DNA from 2 places in the Streptomyces sp. SGAir0957 genome. Region 1 is predicted to be linked to the other one. Evidence: riboswitches for the same ligand, from Rfam matches in the RefSeq annotation. Region 1 holds a riboswitch; the other holds the start of a gene.

Region 1 (4,041 bases):
ACGCGACCAGGCGGCCGATCATGTGCTGCTCGCCCGGCGACAGCTTCGCGAGGTCGGCGACGTCGGAGTGGAGGTCGACCTCCTCGACGGTCCAGGTGTTCTTGATCGCGTCGCGGTAGCGCTCGTAGAAGTCCGGGTAGCGCATGGGGCGCAGGGTCAGTTCGAAGCCCGGGTCGAGCAGGTTCTTCTGCGCTTGTTCCGGAGAAGGGGTCGTCGTCATTACTGGCAGGCCTCGCAGGACTCGGGGTTTTCCAGGGAGCAGGCGACGGCGTCGGGCTCGGCCATCTGGACCGGGACCCGGGCCGCGGCCCGCGCGATACGCGTCGCGGGGCGCGAGCGCAGGTAGTACGTCGTCTTCAGGCCCGACTTCCAGGCGTACGCGTACATCGAGGAGAGCTTGCCGATGGTCGGCGTCTCCAGGAACAGGTTGAGGGACTGGGCCTGGTCGAGGAACGGGGTGCGGGCCGCCGCCATGTCGATGAGCCCGCGCTGCGGCAGCTCCCACGCCGTGCGGTACAGGGCGCGGACCTCCTCCGGCACCCAGGTGAAGCCCTGCACCGAGCCGTTGGACTCGCGCAGCGCCTCGCGGGTCTGCGCGTCCCACACGCCGAGCCGCTTGAGCTCGTCGACCAGGTAGGAGTTGACCTGGAGGAACTCGCCGGACAGCGTCTCGCGCTTGAACAGGTTGGAGACCTGCGGCTCGATGCACTCGTAGACGCCCGCGATGGAGGCGATCGTCGCGGTCGGCGCGATGGCGAGGAGCAGCGAGTTGCGCATACCGACGGCGGCGATGCGTTCCCGCAGCGCGGCCCACCGCTCGGGCCAGGTCACCTGCGCGTCGGGGTAGTGGTCGGGGTGCAGGACGCCGCGCGCGGTACGGGTCTTGTCCCAGGCGGGCAGCGGGCCGTTGCGCTCGGCCAGGTCGGCGGACGCCTCGTAAGCGGCGAGCATGATGCGCTCGGCAAGGCGCGTCGAAAGAGCTTTCGCCTGCGGCGAGTCGAAGGGCAGGCGCAGCTTGAAGAAGACGTCCTGGAGGCCCATCGCGCCGAGGCCGACCGGGCGCCAGCGGGCGTTGGAGCGGCCCGCCTGCTCGGTCGGGTAGAAGTTGATGTCGACGACGCGGTCGAGGAAGGTGACGGCGGTGCGGACCGCCTCGTCGAGCCGCTCCCAGTCGATGTCGCCGTCGACGATGAAGGCGCCGAGGTTCACGGAACCCAGGTTGCAGACAGCGGTCTCCCCGTCGTCCGTCACCTCCAGGATCTCCGTGCACAGGTTCGAGGAGTGGACGGTGTGGCCGGGCTCCGCGGTCTGGTTGGCGGTGCGGTTGGCGGCGTCCTTGAAGGTCAGCCAGCCGTTGCCGGTCTGCGCGAGGGTGCGCATCATGCGGCCGTACAGCTCACGCGCGGGGAGGGTCTTCTGCGCCTTGCCCTCCGCCTCGGCCTTGCGGTACGCGGCGTCGAACTCCGCGCCCCACAGGTCGACGAGGTCGGGCACGTCGGCGGGGGAGAAGAGCGACCAGGGGCCGTCGTCGGCGACGCGGCGCATGAACTCGTCGGGGATCCAGTGCGCCAGGTTGAGATTGTGCGTGCGGCGCGCGTCCTCGCCGGTGTTGTCGCGCAGCTCCAGGAACTCCTCGATGTCGGAGTGCCAGGTCTCCAGGTAGACGGCGGCGGCGCCCTTGCGGCGCCCGCCCTGGTTCACGGCGGCGACCGACGCGTCCAGCGTCTTCAGGAACGGCACGATGCCGTTGGAGTGCCCGTTGGTGCCGCGGATCAGCGAACCCCGGCTGCGGATGCGGGAGTAGGGGAGCCCGATGCCGCCGGCGTGCTTGGAGAGGCGGGCCACCTGGTGGTAGCGGTCGTAGATCGAGTCCAGCTCGTCGAGCGGGGAGTCGAGCAGGTAGCAGCTGGACATCTGCGGGTGGCGGGTGCCGGAGTTGAAGAGGGTGGGGGAGGACGGCAGGTAGTCCAGGCGGCTCATCAGGCCGTACAGGTCCGCGACCTCGTCCAGGGCGCGGACGGAGTCGTCCTCGGCCAGACCGGAGGCAACGCGCAGCATGAAGTACTGCGGCGTCTCGATGACCTGGCGGGTGATCGGGTGGCGCAGGAGGTAGCGGCTGTGCAGGGTGCGCAGGCCGAAGTAGCCGAAGCGGTCGTCGGCCTCGGTGTCGATGAGCGCGTCGAGGCGGGCCGCGTGGAGACGGGCGAACTCGGCGGTGCGGTCGGCGATCAGGCCCTCGCGGTGGCCGACCGCGATCGACCCGGTGAAGGAGGTGACGCCCTGCGTGGCGGCCTCGGCGGCGATGGAGAGCGTGAGCAGGCGGGCGGCGAGCCGGGAGTAGACCGGGTCCTCGGAGATCAGCCCGGCGGCGGCCTCGGTGGCGAGTTCGCGCAGCTCGGCCTCGTCGGCGCGGGCGCTGCGGCCGCGCAGCGCGGCGGCGGCGACCCGGCCGGGGTCGGCGCCCGGCAGGTCGGAGGTCAGCTCGGTCAGGGTGCGCAGCAGCGCGGTGCCCGGAGCGTCTTGCGGGGCGTCTTCCGGGGTGGCTGAGACCGGTTCGGCGGGCGGCGCGATGGTCACTGGGGGCTCTCCCTCGCTCGGCTCGGGGCCTTGCGGGGAGGAGTGGCTCGGGCGCGCACGCGAGGGGGCGCCTTCGTCACCGGCCCATTCCGCGAGGCCCGGACGTCGTCTCCATCCGGGCCGGGCGGCTCGGGTGGGCTGCGGCAGGTCGTCGGACTCACGCGGGCGCGGCGTTATGCGCGCTACGTTCACCGTTGCGGGACAGTTCCGGATTTGCACCGGATTCCCCTGCGGCTGCAGCGAGAGCGAGCATACATGTTGTGCCGGGTGTGGGTGACAGCCCCATATCTTGTGTCGCGCGGGCAGGTGCGTGGCGGGCGTGCGGGCCCGCTCATGGCGACGGGCCCCTCCGCGTGCGGAGAGGCCCGTCCCGGGGTGTCGTACGACGGAGCTCAGTGGCCGGAGCCCGCTCCGACGACGGGCAGGTCCGTCTGCACGCCCTTGTCACCGGCGTCGGCGGTGTAGTCGCCGGGCGACGTCTCGTCGATGCCCTCGGGAGCCTTCGCGGCCTTCAGGACGAAGGTCAGGACGACGGTCACGATCACGTTCATCACGAACGCCGTCAGGCCGATGTACCCGATCTCGCCGATGCCCGGGATCTCCTTCGAGGACCCGCCGAAGTGCGCCTGCGTCGGCGACGCCACCCCGTACGCGGCGAGGGTGCCGTACACCATGCCGACCGCCCAGCCGGCGATCAGTGCCCAGCGGTGGAACCAGCGGGTGAACAGACCGCCGACCAGGGCAGGCATGGTCTGCAGGATCCAGATGCCGCCGAGCAACTGGAAGTTGATGGCGACGGTCTTGTCCATGGTGAGGACGAAGACGAGCGCGCCGACCTTCACGAGCAGCGACACCAGCTTGGAGACCTTGGTCTCCTGCGCGGGGGTCGCGTCGGGCTTGATGAAGTCCTTGTAGATGTTGCGCGTGAAGAGGTTCGCCGCGGCGATGGACATGATCGCCGCCGGGACGAGCGCGCCGATGCCGATGGCGGCGAACGCGACGCCCGTGAACCAGTCGGGGAACATGTCCTCGAACAGCTGCGGGATCGCCAACTGCCCGTTCTGCACCTTGATCCCGGCCGCGATCGCCATGAACCCGAGCAGCGCGAGCAGGCCCAGCATGAGCGAGTAGAGCGGCAGGATGGTGGTGTTGCGGCGGATCACGTTGCGGCTCTTGGAGGAGAGCGTCGCCGTGATCGAGTGCGGGTACATGAACAGCGCGAGCGCCGAGCCGAGCGCGAGCGTCGCGTACGTCCAGTGCCCGGCCTCACCCGGCGCGAGCGCCCCGACGGGTTTCCCTGTCGCCGGATTGACCTGCTCGAACTTCTTGCCGGCCGCGGCGAAGATGTCGTCGAAGCCGCCGAGTTTGATCGGGATGTAGATGATGGCGACCGCGATGACGAGGTAGATCAGCCCGTCCTTGACGAACGCGATCAGCGCGGGCGCGCGCAGACCCGAGGAGTAC
Region 2 (4,041 bases), 4.3 Mb from region 1:
TCCCGGACGAGTACCGCTCCGCGTACGTGTCGATGGCGCGCGAGTCCAGCGGTGTGCGCGAGTACCTGATGCCGCCGCTGCCCAACACGCTCTACACCCGCGACACCACCTGCTGGCTCTACGGCGGCCTCACGCTCAACCCGCTCTACTGGCCGGCCCGGCACGACGAGACCCTGCTGATGAAGGCGGTCTACCGCTTCCACCCGGACTTCGCGGACTCGACCGTCTGGTGGGGCGACCCCGAACAGTCCTGGGGGCAGGCGACGTTCGAGGGCGGCGACATCATGCCCGTCGGCAACGGCGTCGTCCTCATGGGCATGAGCGAGCGCACCTCACGGCAGGCCATCACGCAGGTCGCCGCCGCGCTGTTCGAGAAGGGCGCGGCCGAGCACGTCATCGTCGCCGGGATGCCGAAGCTGCGGGCCGCCATGCATCTGGACACCGTGTTCACCTTCGCCGACCGGGACATCGTCACGCTGTACCCGCGGATCATGGACTCGGTGCACACGTTCTCGCTGCGCCCCAGCGACAAGGCGCCGGGCCTGGACATCACGGACGAGGGGACGACCCCGTTCGTCGACGTCGTCGCCCGCGGGCTCGGCCTCCGGGAGCTGCGGGTGATCGAGACCGGCGGCGACGTGTACGCCTCCGAGCGCCAGCAGTGGGACAGCGGCAACAACGCGGTCGCCCTGGAACCCGGCGTCGTCGTCACCTACGACCGCAACACCCAGACCAACACGCTGCTGCGCAAGGCGGGCGTCGAGGTCGTCACGATCGTCGGCGCCGAACTGGGCCGCGGCCGGGGCGGCGGCCACTGCATGACCTGCCCGATCGTCCGCGACCCCGTGACCTACTGAGCCACCTGCTCACATGTGTGTGTCGATGCCGAAGGCCCGGCGCAGCTGCGCCATGTCGTGCCGGTCGCGGTCGGCCGGCTCGTACCCCTGGTGGAAGCGGACCTGCTGCGCGGCCGAGAGGCACGGCACCGGCTCCCCCGCGACGGTGCCGGTGACGAAGGCCTCGGCCGGGTAGCGGAACGGCCGCTCCGGGTCGGGCGAGGACTGCTCGGCCGAGCCGTCGGCGGCGAAACGCAAGGGGTGCAGGTCGAGTTCGCGGCCGTCGGGGTGGGAGAGGACGAAGCGCGCGGGGCGCCAGTCGAGGGTCTCGGCGAACCCGGCGCCGCTGAGGGCGGCGAGCACGGCGGGCTCCTGCTCCGCGCGGTGCATCAGGTCGAGGTCGCGGTGGTCCCGGGTCTGCCGGCCGACGAGGGCGTCGATGCCCCAGCCGCCGCCGATCCACACGTCCGCCCCGGCCGTCCGCAGCAGGGCGAGGACGCCGAGCACGTCGTCAGCTGTCATCACCCGGCGCAGGCTAGGTCCGCGGGGCGCCGGTGGCGAACGATTTTTCGGGGGCACGGCCGGGGCCGTGATACGTTCCGTGAGCCAGTCGTACCTTTGTGCGTTCGCCGATGAACGCGTACGGGTCAGGGAATCCGGTGGAAGTCCGGAGCTGACGCGCAGCGGTGAGGGGGACGGGCGGGGCCACTGCCACTGGACCGCGCAGCGGTCCGGGAAGGCGCCCCGCCTGGATGAACCCGAGTCCGAAGACCTGCTGGCGGCCTCCGGGACCGAGACCCGGCCGGGGGTGAACCGTAGGCCGGCTCCGCGTATGGGCCCTGGACGCAGAGGAACCCCCGTGCCCTTCGCACGTCGACTCCGCCCTTCCGCACTGCTGTTGACGGGCGCCCTGCTGCTCACCGCGTGCGGCGGTGGCGCGGACTCCGCCGGCGCCGCCAAGGGGGCCGGCGCCGCCGTCACCCTCGACAACTGCGGCGCGAAGGTCCGCGTCGCCGGGGCCCCGCGCCGCGCCGTCGCCCTGGACCAGGGCTCGGCGGAGATCCTGCTCTCGCTCGGCCTCGCGGACCGGATGGTGGGGACCGCGACCTGGACCGACCCGGTCCTCAAGGGTTTGGAGAAGGCGAACGCCAAGGTGCCGCGCCTCGCCGACCGCTACCCCTCCTTCGAGAAGGTCCTGGACACCGAGCCGGACTTCGTCTCCGCGTCCCTCACAAACACCATCGGCAAGGGCGGGGTGGCGCCGCGCGAGAAGTTCGAGGAACTGGGCGTACCGACCTACCTCTCCCCCGCCGACTGCGCGGGCAAGGACAACAGCGGCGACGGCGACGGCGTCCGTACCAGCGCGCTCACCATGGACACCGTCTACGGCGAGATACGGGACCTGGCGCGGATCTTCGGCGTGAAGGAGCGCGGCGAGAAACTCGTCGCGCGGCTCGAATCCCGTGTCTCCGAGGCGACCACCGGGATCGACGCCGAGGGTGTGAGCGTCCTGTACTGGTTCGCCAACTCCGACGCGCCCTACATGGCGGGCTGTTGCGGGGCGCCCGGCATCGTCACGAAGGAACTCGGCGTGCGCAACGTCTTCGACGACACGCACGAGGAGTGGCCGCAGATCAACTGGGAGACGGTGGCCGACCGCGACCCCGACGTCCTCGTCATCGGCGATCTGACCCGCCGCTCGCAGTCCGCCGAGTCCGCCGCGCAGAAGATCGAGTTCCTGGAGTCCGACCCCGTCACCAAGAACATGACGGCCGTGAAGAAGAAGCGGTACGTGCTGCTCAGCGGGCAGGCCCTCAACCCCACCATCCGGACGGTCGAGAGCGTGGAGAAGGTGGCCGCGGCGCTGCGCGAGTTCGGCCTCGCCAAGTGAACACGGCGCTCCGGCCCGCCCTCTACTGGGCCGCGGCCCTCGCGGCGCTCTGCGGCTCGGTCGCCGTCGCCATCACCGTCGGGCCCGCGCACATCCGCGTCGCCGACGTGTGGTCGACGGTCGGCGCCCGGCTCGGCTGGGGCGCCTCGGACCTCTCCCCGATCCGCGACGGCATCGTGTGGAACCTGCGGCTGCCGCGCACCCTGCTCGCGGCGGTCTGCGGCGCGGGCCTCGCGGTGTGCGGCACGGTGCTGCAGGCGCTGCTGCGCAATCCGCTCGCGGACCCGTTCGTGCTCGGCGTCTCCTCGGGCGCGTCGACCGGGGCGGTGCTCGTGGTGGTCCTGGGCCTCGGCGGCGGGGCGCTCTCCGTCTCCGGCGGCGCCTTCCTCGGCGCCCTCTGCTCGTTCGCGCTCGTCCTCGTCCTCAGCCACCTGCTGGGCGGGACGACGGACCGGGTGGTGCTGTGCGGGGTCGCCGCGATGCAGCTGTTCTCGGCGCTGACCTCGTTCGTGATCCTCACCGCCGCCGACGCGGAGACGACGCGCGGCGTCCTGTTCTGGCTGCTCGGCTCGTTGAGCGGGGTCGGCTGGACCGAGCTGTGGCTGTGCCTCGCGGTCCTTGTGGCGGCGCTCGCGGTGTGCCTCGGGTACGGCCGGACCCTGGACGCGTTCGCCTTCGGGCACGAGGCGGCCGCCGCGCTCGGCGTGCACGTGGCGCGGACCCGGCTCGTCCTGCTCTGCGTGACGGCGCTCCTGACGGCGGTGCTGGTCAGCGCGGCCGGGGCGATCGGCTTCGTCGGGCTCGTCCTGCCGCACGCGGCGCGCGCCCTGGTCGGCCCCGGGCACACCCGGCTGCTCCCGGTCACGGCCGTCGCCGGGGCGGTGTTCCTGGTCTGGGTCGACACCCTGGCCCGTACGGTTCTCGCACCGCAGGAGGTTCCGGTGGGGGTGGTGACGTCGCTGATCGGCGTGCCCGCGTTCGTGCTCGTCCTCTTCCGCGGCCGGAGCCCGCGATGAGCGCGGGGCTGGCGGCGGACCGCGTCTCCTGGTCGGCGGGCGGCACCCTCGTGCTGGACGGCGTGAGCCTGACGCCGCGGCCCGGCGCCGTCACCGGTGTCCTCGGCCCGAACGGCTCGGGCAAGTCGACGCTGCTGCGGCTGCTCGCCGGGGTCCTCGCCCCGGCGTCCGGCGTCGTCACGCTCGACGGCGGCCCGCTCGGGGACGTCCCGCGCAGGACGGCCGCGCGGCGCATCGCGCTCGTCCATCAACAGGCGGACACTCAGGTCGAGTTGACGGTCGCCGACGTCGTACGGCT

The links. Region 1 has a riboswitch for cobalamin ahead of C1N81_RS18805 (ribonucleoside-diphosphate reductase subunit alpha). Riboswitches for the same ligand answer to the same signal wherever they lie in the genome.
Region 2: it holds a riboswitch for cobalamin, as region 1 does, so the genes downstream of both, C1N81_RS38565 (ABC transporter substrate-binding protein) here and C1N81_RS18805 (ribonucleoside-diphosphate reductase subunit alpha) in region 1, are expected to answer to the same signal.

Annotation. Positions count from the first base shown of each region.
Region 1 is NZ_CP027293.1:3,098,072-3,102,112, reverse strand. Features, by position in the region: gene C1N81_RS18810 (ribonucleotide-diphosphate reductase subunit beta) at 1-220, opposite strand, end outside; gene C1N81_RS18805 (ribonucleoside-diphosphate reductase subunit alpha) at 220-2,577, opposite strand; cobalamin riboswitch at 2,702-2,837, opposite strand; gene mctP (monocarboxylate uptake permease MctP) at 2,970-4,041, opposite strand, start outside.
Region 2 is NZ_CP027293.1:7,436,184-7,440,224, reverse strand. Features, by position in the region: gene C1N81_RS38575 (arginine deiminase) at 1-857, shown strand, start outside; gene C1N81_RS38570 (nucleotidyltransferase domain-containing protein) at 867-1,358, opposite strand; cobalamin riboswitch at 1,450-1,631, shown strand; gene C1N81_RS38565 (ABC transporter substrate-binding protein) at 1,669-2,727, shown strand; gene C1N81_RS38560 (FecCD family ABC transporter permease) at 2,724-3,743, shown strand; gene C1N81_RS38555 (ABC transporter ATP-binding protein) at 3,740-4,041, shown strand, end outside.